3 regions of the Leisingera sp. UBA4491 genome follow, and region 1 is predicted to be linked to each of the others. Evidence: riboswitches for the same ligand, from Rfam matches in the RefSeq annotation. Region 1 holds a riboswitch; each other region holds the start of a gene.

What was found. Region 1 has a riboswitch for cobalamin ahead of B2P87_RS18945 (CbtB domain-containing protein). Riboswitches for the same ligand answer to the same signal wherever they lie in the genome.
Region 2: it holds a riboswitch for cobalamin, as region 1 does, so the genes downstream of both, B2P87_RS09950 (aromatic ring-hydroxylating oxygenase subunit alpha) here and B2P87_RS18945 (CbtB domain-containing protein) in region 1, are expected to answer to the same signal.
Region 3: it holds a riboswitch for cobalamin, as region 1 does, so the genes downstream of both, B2P87_RS08090 (hypothetical protein) here and B2P87_RS18945 (CbtB domain-containing protein) in region 1, are expected to answer to the same signal.

What each region holds. Positions count from the first base shown of each region.
Region 1 covers NZ_DGNN01000030.1:26,403-29,920, forward strand. The annotation lists gene B2P87_RS18930 (cobyrinate a,c-diamide synthase) at 1-303, shown strand, start outside; gene cobA (uroporphyrinogen-III C-methyltransferase) at 300-1,034, shown strand; gene B2P87_RS18940 (DUF1636 family protein) at 1,031-1,366, shown strand; cobalamin riboswitch at 1,502-1,713, shown strand; gene B2P87_RS18945 (CbtB domain-containing protein) at 1,748-1,918, shown strand; gene B2P87_RS18950 (CbtA family protein) at 1,923-2,621, shown strand; gene B2P87_RS18955 (hypothetical protein) at 2,687-3,190, shown strand; gene cobF (precorrin-6A synthase (deacetylating)) at 3,264-3,518, shown strand, end outside.
Region 2 covers NZ_DGNN01000017.1:150,684-154,201, forward strand. The annotation lists gene B2P87_RS09950 (aromatic ring-hydroxylating oxygenase subunit alpha) at 1-791, opposite strand, end outside; cobalamin riboswitch at 899-1,097, opposite strand; gene B2P87_RS09955 (dihydrofolate reductase family protein) at 1,369-1,905, shown strand; gene B2P87_RS09960 (TetR/AcrR family transcriptional regulator) at 1,921-2,460, shown strand; gene B2P87_RS09965 (DUF1523 family protein) at 2,532-3,176, opposite strand; gene B2P87_RS09970 (hypothetical protein) at 3,188-3,454, opposite strand; gene B2P87_RS09975 (DUF6638 family protein) at 3,457-3,518, opposite strand, start outside.
Region 3 covers NZ_DGNN01000016.1:53,289-56,806, reverse strand. The annotation lists gene B2P87_RS08100 (serine aminopeptidase domain-containing protein) at 1-386, opposite strand, end outside; gene B2P87_RS08095 (TetR/AcrR family transcriptional regulator) at 457-1,065, shown strand; cobalamin riboswitch at 1,084-1,306, shown strand; gene B2P87_RS08090 (hypothetical protein) at 1,414-1,818, shown strand; gene B2P87_RS08085 (protein-tyrosine phosphatase family protein) at 1,949-2,491, opposite strand; gene B2P87_RS08080 (DNA polymerase III subunit gamma/tau) at 2,685-3,518, shown strand, end outside.

The sequences.
Region 1 (3,518 bases):
CTGATCGACAAGGCAGGCAACCGCCACCGGATGCTGGGCCTCTTGGGTCTTGTGACCTCCTATGAGAAGCGCAAGTTCCACCTCGGCTACCGCCGCGCCATTCTGCAGGCGGGGATGCCGGGCTTTGGCGCAGGCACCGCCCTGCGCGGCCATGAATTCCATTACTCCACCATTCTGGAAGAACCCGACGCGCCCTTGGCGCAGGTCATGGATGCCGACGGCGGCCCGGTGCCCGAGACAGGCTCGATCAAGGGCAACGTCACCGGCACCTTCTTCCACCTGATCACGGGAGAGCGCGCATGAGCGGGTTTGTCTCCTTTGTGTCCTCCGGCCCCGGCGACCCGGAGCTGCTGACCGTCAAGGCGGTGAAGCGGCTGCAGGCGGCGGATGCGATCCTGTTCGACGACCTGTCGTCGGGGCCGATCCTGAGCCATGCCCGCGCCGACGCCGATCTGGTGGGCGTCGGCAAGCGGGCCGGCCGCCCCTCGCCCAAGCAGGACCATGTGAGCCAGCTTTTGGTCGATTACGCCCAGAGCGGCCTTAACGTGGTGCGGCTGAAATCCGGCGATTCCGGTGTCTTCGGACGGCTGGAGGAAGAGATCACCGCCCTGCGTGCGGCCGGCATCGGGTTCGAGATCGTGCCGGGCGTTACCGCGGCCTCGGCGGCGGCGGCGGCGGCGAACATTCCGCTGACCCGGCGGCTGACCGCGCGGCGGCTTCAGTTCATCACCGGCCATGACGTGACCGGCGGGCTGCCCGATGACCTCAACATGGCGGCGCTGGCCGACCCGCACGCCACCACCGTGGTTTACATGGGCAAAAGCACCTTTGCCGCGCTGGCGGAGAAGCTGATGGAGGCGGGACTGCCCGCGGACACCCACGCGCTGGTGGCGCTGGGGGTCTCCACGCCGGAGCAGAAACTGTTTTGCCACAATGTAGGCGAACTGCCCGCGGTGCTGCGCGCGATGGAGACCAAGGCGCCGGTGCTGATCCTCTACGGGCCGCTGGCCGACCAGGAACTGCCCGGCGCATGAGCCTGCCCACCCTCACCCTGTGCCGCACTTGCCGCGACGCGGACCCTGCCCTGTTCGGGCAGCTCGCCGCGGCGCTGGAAGCGGCCGGGGTGAAGGTGCGGCTGCAGCAGGCGGACTGCATGTCCGGCTGCCAAAGGCCGCAGACTCTGGCGGTGCGGCAATGCGGCAAGACCGCCTATCTGTTCGGGGAAATCACCGCCGGGGATCTGCCGGACATCCTCACCTTCCTGCGGATGTACGGCGACAGTCTGGATGGCAATTTTGCCGATGCCCGGCCGCTGGGCCAGCTGCGCTTCAAGGCGATTGCCCGCATCCCGGCTGATCTCGGCTGATCCGCCCGCGGCGGGCAGCGGCACATTCTTTTCCCGCGCCCTGGTGCGCCTTCCCTCAACCAGGAATCCTGTGCCCCGTGACGCGGAAGCACTCCGGATTGGCGGTTTCGTCCTTGACCAGACTCAGCCGCGCGGGGCATTACCAACGGATACGGTGTCTGATGGTGCCTAAGCACTGGGACTGAAACGGGAATGAGGACGGTGGACCAAATCGCGGCACCGAAGCCTCAACCGCCCCCGCGACTGTGAGCGGCGAGCGGCCTGCCATTACCACTGGCGCAAGCCGGGAAGGAGGCAGGCAGCAGCGACCCGCGAGTCAGGAGACCGGCCGTATGGGAACGCAACTTATACCGTCGGGTGTGACGGTGAGGAGGACAAGAAATGACGACCAAGACGCTTAAGGCTTCTGCCGCTGGCACCAGTGTAATTCCGGCTCTGTTTGCCGTGGTTCTGGGGCTGGGGATCATCACGCTGACCGGCCATGTTCAGGCATCCGCCCTGCATGACGCCGCGCATGACGTGCGCCACGCAACCGGCTTCCCCTGCCACTAAGGCCATGTTCAGTCGCATTCTGACCAGCGGCCTGTTCGCTGGTGCTGCAGCAGGGCTGATTACCGCCCTGCTGCAGCTGTATTTCGTGCAGCCCGTGCTGCTCCACGCCGAACTCTATGAGGGCGGCGAGCTGGTGCATTTCGGCGCTGACCCCGTAACCGCGCATCCCGACCTGCCCGGCCTGTTCGCCGAGCCTGTGCGCGATGGCCTCAGCATCGTCTTCACCATGCTGACCTACACCGGTTATGCGCTGGTGATGGCGGCGCTGATGTCCGTGGCCGAGCGCCAGGGCCATGAGATCAGCGCGCGCACCGGCCTCTTGTGGGGTCTCGCGGGCTTCATCACCTTCCACTTTGCGCCCGGCCTGTCGCTGGCGCCGGAAGTGCCGGGTGTCGCTGCCGCTGACGTCGGTGCGCGCCAGATCTGGTGGACGATCACCGTCGCCGCCGCCGGCGTGGCCATGTGGCTGATCGCCTTCGGCGGAAACCTGGTGAGCTACCTGATCGCGGCCCTCTTGCTGATGGCCCCGCATATCATCGGCGCGCCCGAGCCCGAGAGCTTCTCCGGCCCGGTTCCGACCGAGATCGGCGCACTGTTTGCCGCCCGCGCCTTTGGCGTCGGCATGGCCGCCTGGGTGCTGCTGGGAAGCTTTGCCGGATACTTCTGGCAGGCAGAAGGCAAACGCGCAGAAGCTGCCGCCTGATCCTAGCCTGACATGATCCCCGCCGGTCCCAACCGGCGGGGACTTTCATTTCCAAGGATTCCGATATGTCCCGCTCTCTCGCTCTTTTCGCCATCGGCCTGGTGTTCGGCGGCGGCGCCGGTTTTGTGATCGCCGCCGGCAATGGCGTGACCTTTGACGGCCATGACCACGGCGACCCGGCGCACCACGGCGGCACTTCTGCCGGAATGGCGGCGCATGACCATTCCCAATCGGTCAGCCTGCCCGCAGGCCCGGATGCCCCCAGCGTTGCCATCCAGCTGCACAAGGACCCGATGACCGGCTGGAACCTGCAGGTGATCCCGCAGAACTTCCGCTTTGCGCCCGAGAACGCCTCCGCCGCGGACGCGGACGGCGAAGGCCATGCGCATGTCTATGTGAACGGCGAAAAACTCGCCCGGCTTTATGCCGGCTGGATGCATCTGCCCGCCCTGCCCGGCGGAGCCGAGGTCACGGTCTCGCTCAACACCAACAGCCACAGCCAGCTGGTGGTCGACGGCCAGCCGGTGGCGGCCACGCTGACCGTGCCGGCAGGCGGCGAAGGCTCCTGACCGCCATTCCAGGCTTGCAACACCAACGGCGCGGCTCCATAGGGGGCCGTGTTTTCACGTGAAAGGCCCCGTCATGATTGAGCTTTCCCTGATTGGCATCGGCACCGGCAACCCGCAGCACATCACGCTGCAGGCGATTGAGGCGCTGAACGCGCAGGATCTGATCCTGATCCCCAACAAGGGCGCGGGCAAGGACGACCTGGCCGGGCTCAGGCGCGAGATCTGCAACCGCGCGATCAAGGGCGATGGCCCCAAGATCGTGGAGTTTGTCCTGCCGGTGCGCGACGAGGCCACCAAAAGCTACCGCAAGCGGGTGGACGACTGGCAC
Region 2 (3,518 bases), on a different contig from region 1:
AGCGGCATCCGCGCTACCCGGTATTGGCCGCGCGCGTCGATCTGGAACTGGGCCGGAATACCCGCCGCCTCGATCCGGTCGAAATGCTTCTGAAGGTGCGGCGGGGTCTCGCCGCCCTCAACACCGGTCACCGAGGGATCTTCGGGGAAGGTCCGGCACAGCGACGGGTGGTTGCCGCCGCAGTGATAGCACTCGCGGTTGTTCTCCCAGACCAGCTTCCAGTTGCCGTTCTCGATGATCGAGCTTTCATAGGCAACCTTGGCGTTGGCCAGGTCATGCGGCTCCAGATAGGGACGCGCTACAGCGGCGAAAGCATCGAAGTCCGGCGCCTCATCCGCCAGGCAGATGTAGATCAGGCCCGCCAGGTCGCGGCAATGCACCGGCTTCAGCCCGTGCTTGGACGCGTCGAAATCCGGCCCCATGTCGCGCGCCCACAAGAGCGAACCGTCCAGTTCATAGGTCCACTGGTGGTAGGGGCAGACCAGCTTGGGCGAATTGCCCTTCTTGGCCTTGCACACAACCGAGCCGCGGTGGCGGCAGGCGTTGTGGAAGGCCCGCACCTCGCCATCGGTGCCGCGCACGATGATGACATTGTAGGCGCCGACTTGATGGGTCACGAAATTGCCGGCCTTGGGGATCTCGCAGGCGGGAATGGCAAACAGCCACTCGCGGTAGAAGATCTGGCGCATGTCCAGATCCAGCACGCCCGGATCGGTATAGAATGCCTGCTCCAGGGAATAGTTTTTCTGACGGGCCACCAGTCTGGCCAGGATCTCGCTGTCGTGAAGCATCTGCTTCTCTCCTTTGCCGCATCCCCGCGGCAGGTTGGCTTGGCTGCAGGCATGAGGAGAGAGATCACAGGCCACGCGCCCGCAACCGCCCCGCCGCCGCCCGCGGTTGACGTTTTCGTGGCAAGGCTGGTTTCCGGACTGTCCCGGGGCCATTCGGCGGCGGGGCCTGGCACCTTCCCGAAGCGCATGCTTCAGTGGTCTTTGCCATGCCTTGCCCGGGGTCACCGTTGCGGGGGCAGTGCCGGAGTTTCACCAGCTTCCCAATTCTCCGCCCCAGGGGGCGGCACCTTGCTGAGGCGCAAATTGCCCTAAACGCGGCCGTTGCGCGGAGACAAATCCGACCCGCCGAAACCGGAAAAAGACATGCATGTTTGCCGTGCCCGGCGGGACAGGAATGTATAGAAACTCAAACCGGCACTCGCCAGCCCGTTTGCGGCAAGCGCTTATCTTTCATGCGGTTAGGCGCTGCCTGCCGCACCGAGCCGATTCGCAGCCAGCATTCCCGGTACCGGCCTCTTGGAAAGCGGGATGCATTAAACTATATATCGTATAGTTTAATGAAACACAGGAGCAGCCGATGACCACCGGCCACGTCTTTATCGCCACCAGCCTCGACGGTTTCGTGGCCCGCAAGGACCATTCTCTGGACTGGCTGTCCAAGCAGCCCGCCGCCGAAGACTGCGATGGCGGATTTGCCGCGTTCATGGACGGCGTCGACGGGCTGGTCATGGGAACAGGATCCTTCCGCACCCTCCTCGGCTTCGGCCAATGGCCCTACAGCAAACCGGTTGTGGTCCTCAGCAGCAGCCTGACCGGGCAGGACATTCCCGAGGAGCTGAAGGACAAGGTGCGTCTCAGCACCGCCGCGCCCGCAGACCTCATGCAGGACCTGCAAGAAGAAGGCTGGACCCGCGCCTATATCGACGGCGGCCGGCTGGTGCAGTCCTTCCTGCGCCAGGGGCTGATCGCCGATCTGACCATCACAACGATCCCGATCCTGATCGGCAGCGGCATCCCCCTGTTTGGCAGCTTGGACCGCGACATCGACCTCAAGGTGGCAAGCTCCCGGATCCTGCCCGCCGGCATGGTGCAGACCACGTTCCGGGTGATCTGACCGATGCCCCCGCGGATGGGACGCCCGCCCAAGGGCAGCCGGACCCTCAGCAAGGACGATGTGCTGAGGCAGGCCCTGCAGCTGCTCGACACGGGCGGCAGCAAGGCCCTGACCTTCAAGGCGCTGGCCGAGGCGCTTGGCGTCACCCCGATGGCCGTTGCCCATCACGCCGGCACAAGGGACGAGATGATCGCCAGCCTCGTCGCAACTGCGTTTGAAGGGTCAGACACCCCGTCAATGGCAGCAACGCCCAAGCTGCGGTTGCGGGACCTGATGACCCGCTATTGCGCCCAGGTGACCCGGCACCCGGAACTCGCGAAATGCATCCTGGAAAACCCGTCCCTGATCGGCCCCTCCCTGACCGGATTGACGCAGCTTATCGAGGCAGAAATCGCCGCCGCAGGCGTGACCGGAGCGGACGCCCGCACCCTGCTTTGCCTCATCGTGGATTACACGCACGGTTTCGCCTTTGCAGCCGCCGCGGCACCGGGAGCGGCGCTGAAGATTGACGATTTCACCCCCGCACTGGACTGGGTGCTCGACCGTATCGAATGAAAATACGCGGGCCAATCATGGCCCGCGCATCCGCTTTCGCCTTGCAGAGCCGCCCGAACGGCGGCCCGTCTTCACTTCGATTTCCAGCTGTCCAGCCAGCGGCGGAAGCGGCCCTGCCGTTCCGCAATCGCATCGCCCGCGGCATAGAGGCTGTCCTCTGCGCTTTCAATCATCGGGTCGATCCGCGCCCGGCGGAACCGGCGCCAGCGCACATAGATGGCCCACAGGATGGCGGCCAGCAGCACCAGGAAGATGATGCTGAACCAATTGGTCGGCTTGTCCTCCGGCCCTGCCACCGGTTTGATCGACACCGCATTCGGGAAGATCGACAGGAACTCGTTGCGCCAGCCGTAATGCATCACCGCCACCCACTCCGGGTTGGCCTTGGTCGAGATGCTGTCATTGGCGTCGGTGTACAGATTGGCTGTGTCGAACTTGAAATAGGGTGGCCAGCTCCAGCCGGTGTCCTCATTGCGGTAGACGATGGCGCGGCCGCTGGGGCGCACGCCCTGGATGAATTGCACATCGCGGTTGATCAGCTGCGCCGACTGGTCGTCGGGCTTGGACCAGAACAGGCGGGTCCAGTCGTTCAGCTCCTGCCGCTCCTCGTAAGTGTTGACGATGCGCACCACGTCGTACTGCGGCAGCGTGTAATGCAGGAAGGCACCGAACAGCACCCAGAAGGTGATCAGGAAGGCCCATTTGATGAAACGCATCGGGCAGCTCCTCACATGAAGTTAATGACATAGACCAGAAGCGCGATGGCCCCCAGCGGGATGATATAGACCAGGAGGATCAGCTTGCGCCGGAACGAGCGGTCATACTGCCTCAGCCCCCGTTGGATGAAGGCCGCACGGTCGCCGGTCAACCCCTTGTCTTTCCAGCGCCGTTTCAGCTTCGCCCGCCGCACCTCGCGCGAGTAGAGCGACACCGCGCCATAGGCCAAGGTCAGCACCACCAACAGGATCAGGATCAGGCGGATAAAGCCGAACATCTCTAGCGCCCCCTCACCCGGTTCACCGCGCCCCAGGGGCCGACCCGCTCCACCAGCCCCTGGC
Region 3 (3,518 bases), on a different contig from region 1:
GGCATCAGCATCGCCCCCAGCGAATGGCCGATCACCCACAACGGCACGCCCGCATAGTGCCGCCGCATTTCGGCCCGGGCAGCAGGCTGATCCGCCAGCGCCCAATCGGCCATTGTGATCTTGGACCGGCGCGGATGTCCCCGCGCCGAGTCCCCGGAATCCGTGTAGTCAAAGGTCAGGCAGGCAATCTGCTGCTCCGCTGCCAGCCAGCGCGCAAAATGCCGGTAAAACCGCTGCGGCACCCCGGTTGCGCCGTTCAGCACCACCGCCGCCCGCGCCGTCCCGCCCGGATGGTACAGCCGCCCCGCCAGCACGGCCTCCCCGGACGCAAAGCGCAGCGCTTCCTCCCGGATACCGGCGGTATGTTCTGCGTGTCTGTCCAGCATGGCAGCCTCCTAGACCAATTGGTCCACTTCCTGACTGGACCAATTGGTCTAATGCTGTCAAGCTGCCGCCATGACTGACGTGACGACAGCCAGCCCGCCTGCCAGCAGCCAGGCTCCGGCCCCGACCCGGGACCGGCTGATCCGCGCTGCGGCCGAACTGTTCCGCAACAAGGGCTACAACGGCACCGGGCTGGCGGAGCTTCTGGCCGCAGCCGGGGCGCCCAAGGGCTCGCTCTACCACCATTTCCCCAACGGCAAATCCGACCTTGCGCTGGCGGCGTCCACCTGGGCCTCGGACCAAATGCTGGCACTGATCGACGCCGCCTTCGCCCCGGCGCCCAGCTTTCGGGCCGGGGCCAAGACGGTCTGCTACAAACTGGCAAAACTCTTTGACAAGCAAGGCAAGTGGAGCGGATGCCCGGTCTCTGCAACCCTGTTCGCCGGGCCGGAGAACAACGCCTTCCGCCAGCACGCCGCGGATCTGTTCGAAAGCTGGATCGCCGCCACCGCCCGCCACGCCCAGCGCCTGGGCCTGCCGCAGGAGGAGGCGCGCGCAGCGGCGGAGAATTTCTATATTCTGCTGCAGGGCGGCTGGCAGCTGGCGCGGGTGCGGCGCGACTCGGATGTGATCCGTGCCCTGCACACCCAGATGCAAATGCCGCCGCAGAAAACCGATTGACGACTCACGGAACCAACCGCTACCGCTTGTGGTGATGGTTCCCGTGCCACAGAATCTTGTGTCCGGGATGAAAAGGGAACACGGTGCGGCCCCGCCCCAGGCAAGGCCAATTCCGCGACTGCCCCCGCAACTGTAAGCGGCGAGCGACCCCGATAGAGCCACTGGCCCGTAAAGAGGCCGGGAAGGATCGGGACAGCGACGACCCGCAAGTCAGGAGACCTGCCATCGAATGTGAAACTCGAACCCGGGCGGGGTGTCCGGACAGGGTCTGATGGCACCGCGGGACTCCCGCTTTCTCATCCGGTCTCTTGTCTTCTGCCCCCCGCACCACGCGCGGAGGGCGCAAATATGATGTGGACGGACACAACGCATTTCTATGCGGCAACGGATTGCAAGTATCTGGGGCGCCCCTGCCCCGCCGCAGAGCGGATGATCGGCAAGCTGGCCGAGGCGATGACCAAGGCCAAGCCCCTGACCCAGGAGGATTTCGAGATCACCGGCACCACTGCGCTGGACGGCTGCCCGCGCAATTGCCCGGCGCAGTTCGTGGCCAGCCACGACCGGATCCGCCTGTTCTGCGGCGTTGGCGAGGACGTCCCGCGCGAGGGCCTCGACCGTTTTGCCGATGCCATCCTCAACCGCGACGGCACCGGCTTTGCGGCGTCAAAACTGGACGCCCGCCCCTGCGCGCTGATGGAAGCGCTGCCGAAAACCGCGGAGGCGCGGCAGGCTGAGCAGATGATGGCGTTTTGAGCACAAAATTATCTATGCTCTAAGGGCTGCGCCCAAGCCTGTGAGGGGGCGAATGCGCCCTCCCTTGCGGAAGCCCGGTTGCAGCCCGGCCTATCGGCCGGGCGAAAGTCAATTTGGATGACCCTGCGATCTAACCTGCCACCTGCCCCGCGCAGGCCCAATCCAGCTGCGCCTCGGTCTCCACCGCACAGGGCCTGACCGCCCGCAGCCGCGTTAGCGCCAGCGCTGGATCCTCGCCGCATTCGATCATCAGCCGCAGCACCGCCATGCCGGACCGCCCGCAGCCGCCCCGGCAATGCACCAGCACCCGGCCGCCGCCCGCCAGCGCCTGCCGCGCCGACTGGCTGGCCGCAGGCCATTTCGCCGCCACCGCCGGCGGCGGCACCTGGAAATCCGGCACCGGCAGATGCACCCAGCGGCAGGCCATGCTCTGGATATCCACCCCCAGCCGTGGCGCACCGGCGGCCACGTGCTCGGCCTCGGTGGTCATTGAAAACACCAGCCCCGGCTTCCATTGATAGATCTGGATCAGGTCGCCCCGGTAATCGCCCTCCGCGCCGGGAAGCCGGCACAGCGCCAGAATACCGCCGCCCGCAGACAGCGCGTGGATGGTCAGCCCGACCGGCGCCGCCGTGTCCGGCGCTGCTGGTTCAGAGGTTTCTTCAGATCGCATACCGCCTCCTTAGCCGCTGCGCTCCTGCTGTCCCCCGCGTTGCCCCGCCCCAGCAGCCTAGCCGTTAACCGCGCAATGCCAAAGCCCTTTTGCGGCCCTGGATTGCGCCCTTCTGCGGTGGACGAACGGGCTGCGGTTCAATACCCTGCGCGCAACGCGGGGCGCCCGCAATCCGAATCCGGCACGAGAGATCATGAACGACATCCCCAGCGGCACCACCGGCGGCACCGGCCAATCCCAGTATCAGGTTCTGGCCCGCAAGTACCGGCCCGAGACCTTTGCCGATCTGGTGGGCCAGGACGCCATGGTGCGGACGCTGAAAAACGCCTTCGCCGCCGACCGCATCGCCCAGGCCTTCATCATGACCGGCATCCGCGGCACCGGCAAAACCACCACCGCGCGGATCATCGCCAAGGGCATGAACTGCGTCGGCGAGGACGGCCAGGGCGGCCCCACCACCGATCCTTGCGGCAAATGCGAGCACTGCACGGCGATCATGGAAGGCCGCCATGTGGACGTGATGGAGATGGACGCCGCCAGCCGCACCGGCGTCAACGACATCCGCGAGATCATCGACTCGGTGCAGTACCGCGCCGCCTCCGCCCGCTACAAGATCTACATCATCGACGAGGTCCACATGCTGTCGACCAGCGCATTTAACGCGCTGCTGAAGACGCTGGAGGAGCCGCCTGCGCATGTGAAGTTCATCTTCGCCACAACCGAAATCCGCAAGGTGCCGGTGACAGTGCTGTCCCGCTGCCAGCGCTTCGACCTGCGCCGGATCGAGCCGGAGGTGATGATTGCCCTCTTGCGCAAGATCGCAACGGCTGAGGGCGCCCAGATTGCCGACGACGCGCTGGCGCTCATCACCCGCGCCGCCGAGGGCTCTGCCCGCGATGCGACCTCGCTGTTGGATCAGGCGATTTCCCACGGCGCCGGCGAGACCACCGCCGATCAGGTCCGCGCCATGCTGGGCCTGGCCGACCGCGGCCGGGTGCTGGACCTGATGGACATGATCCTGCGTGGC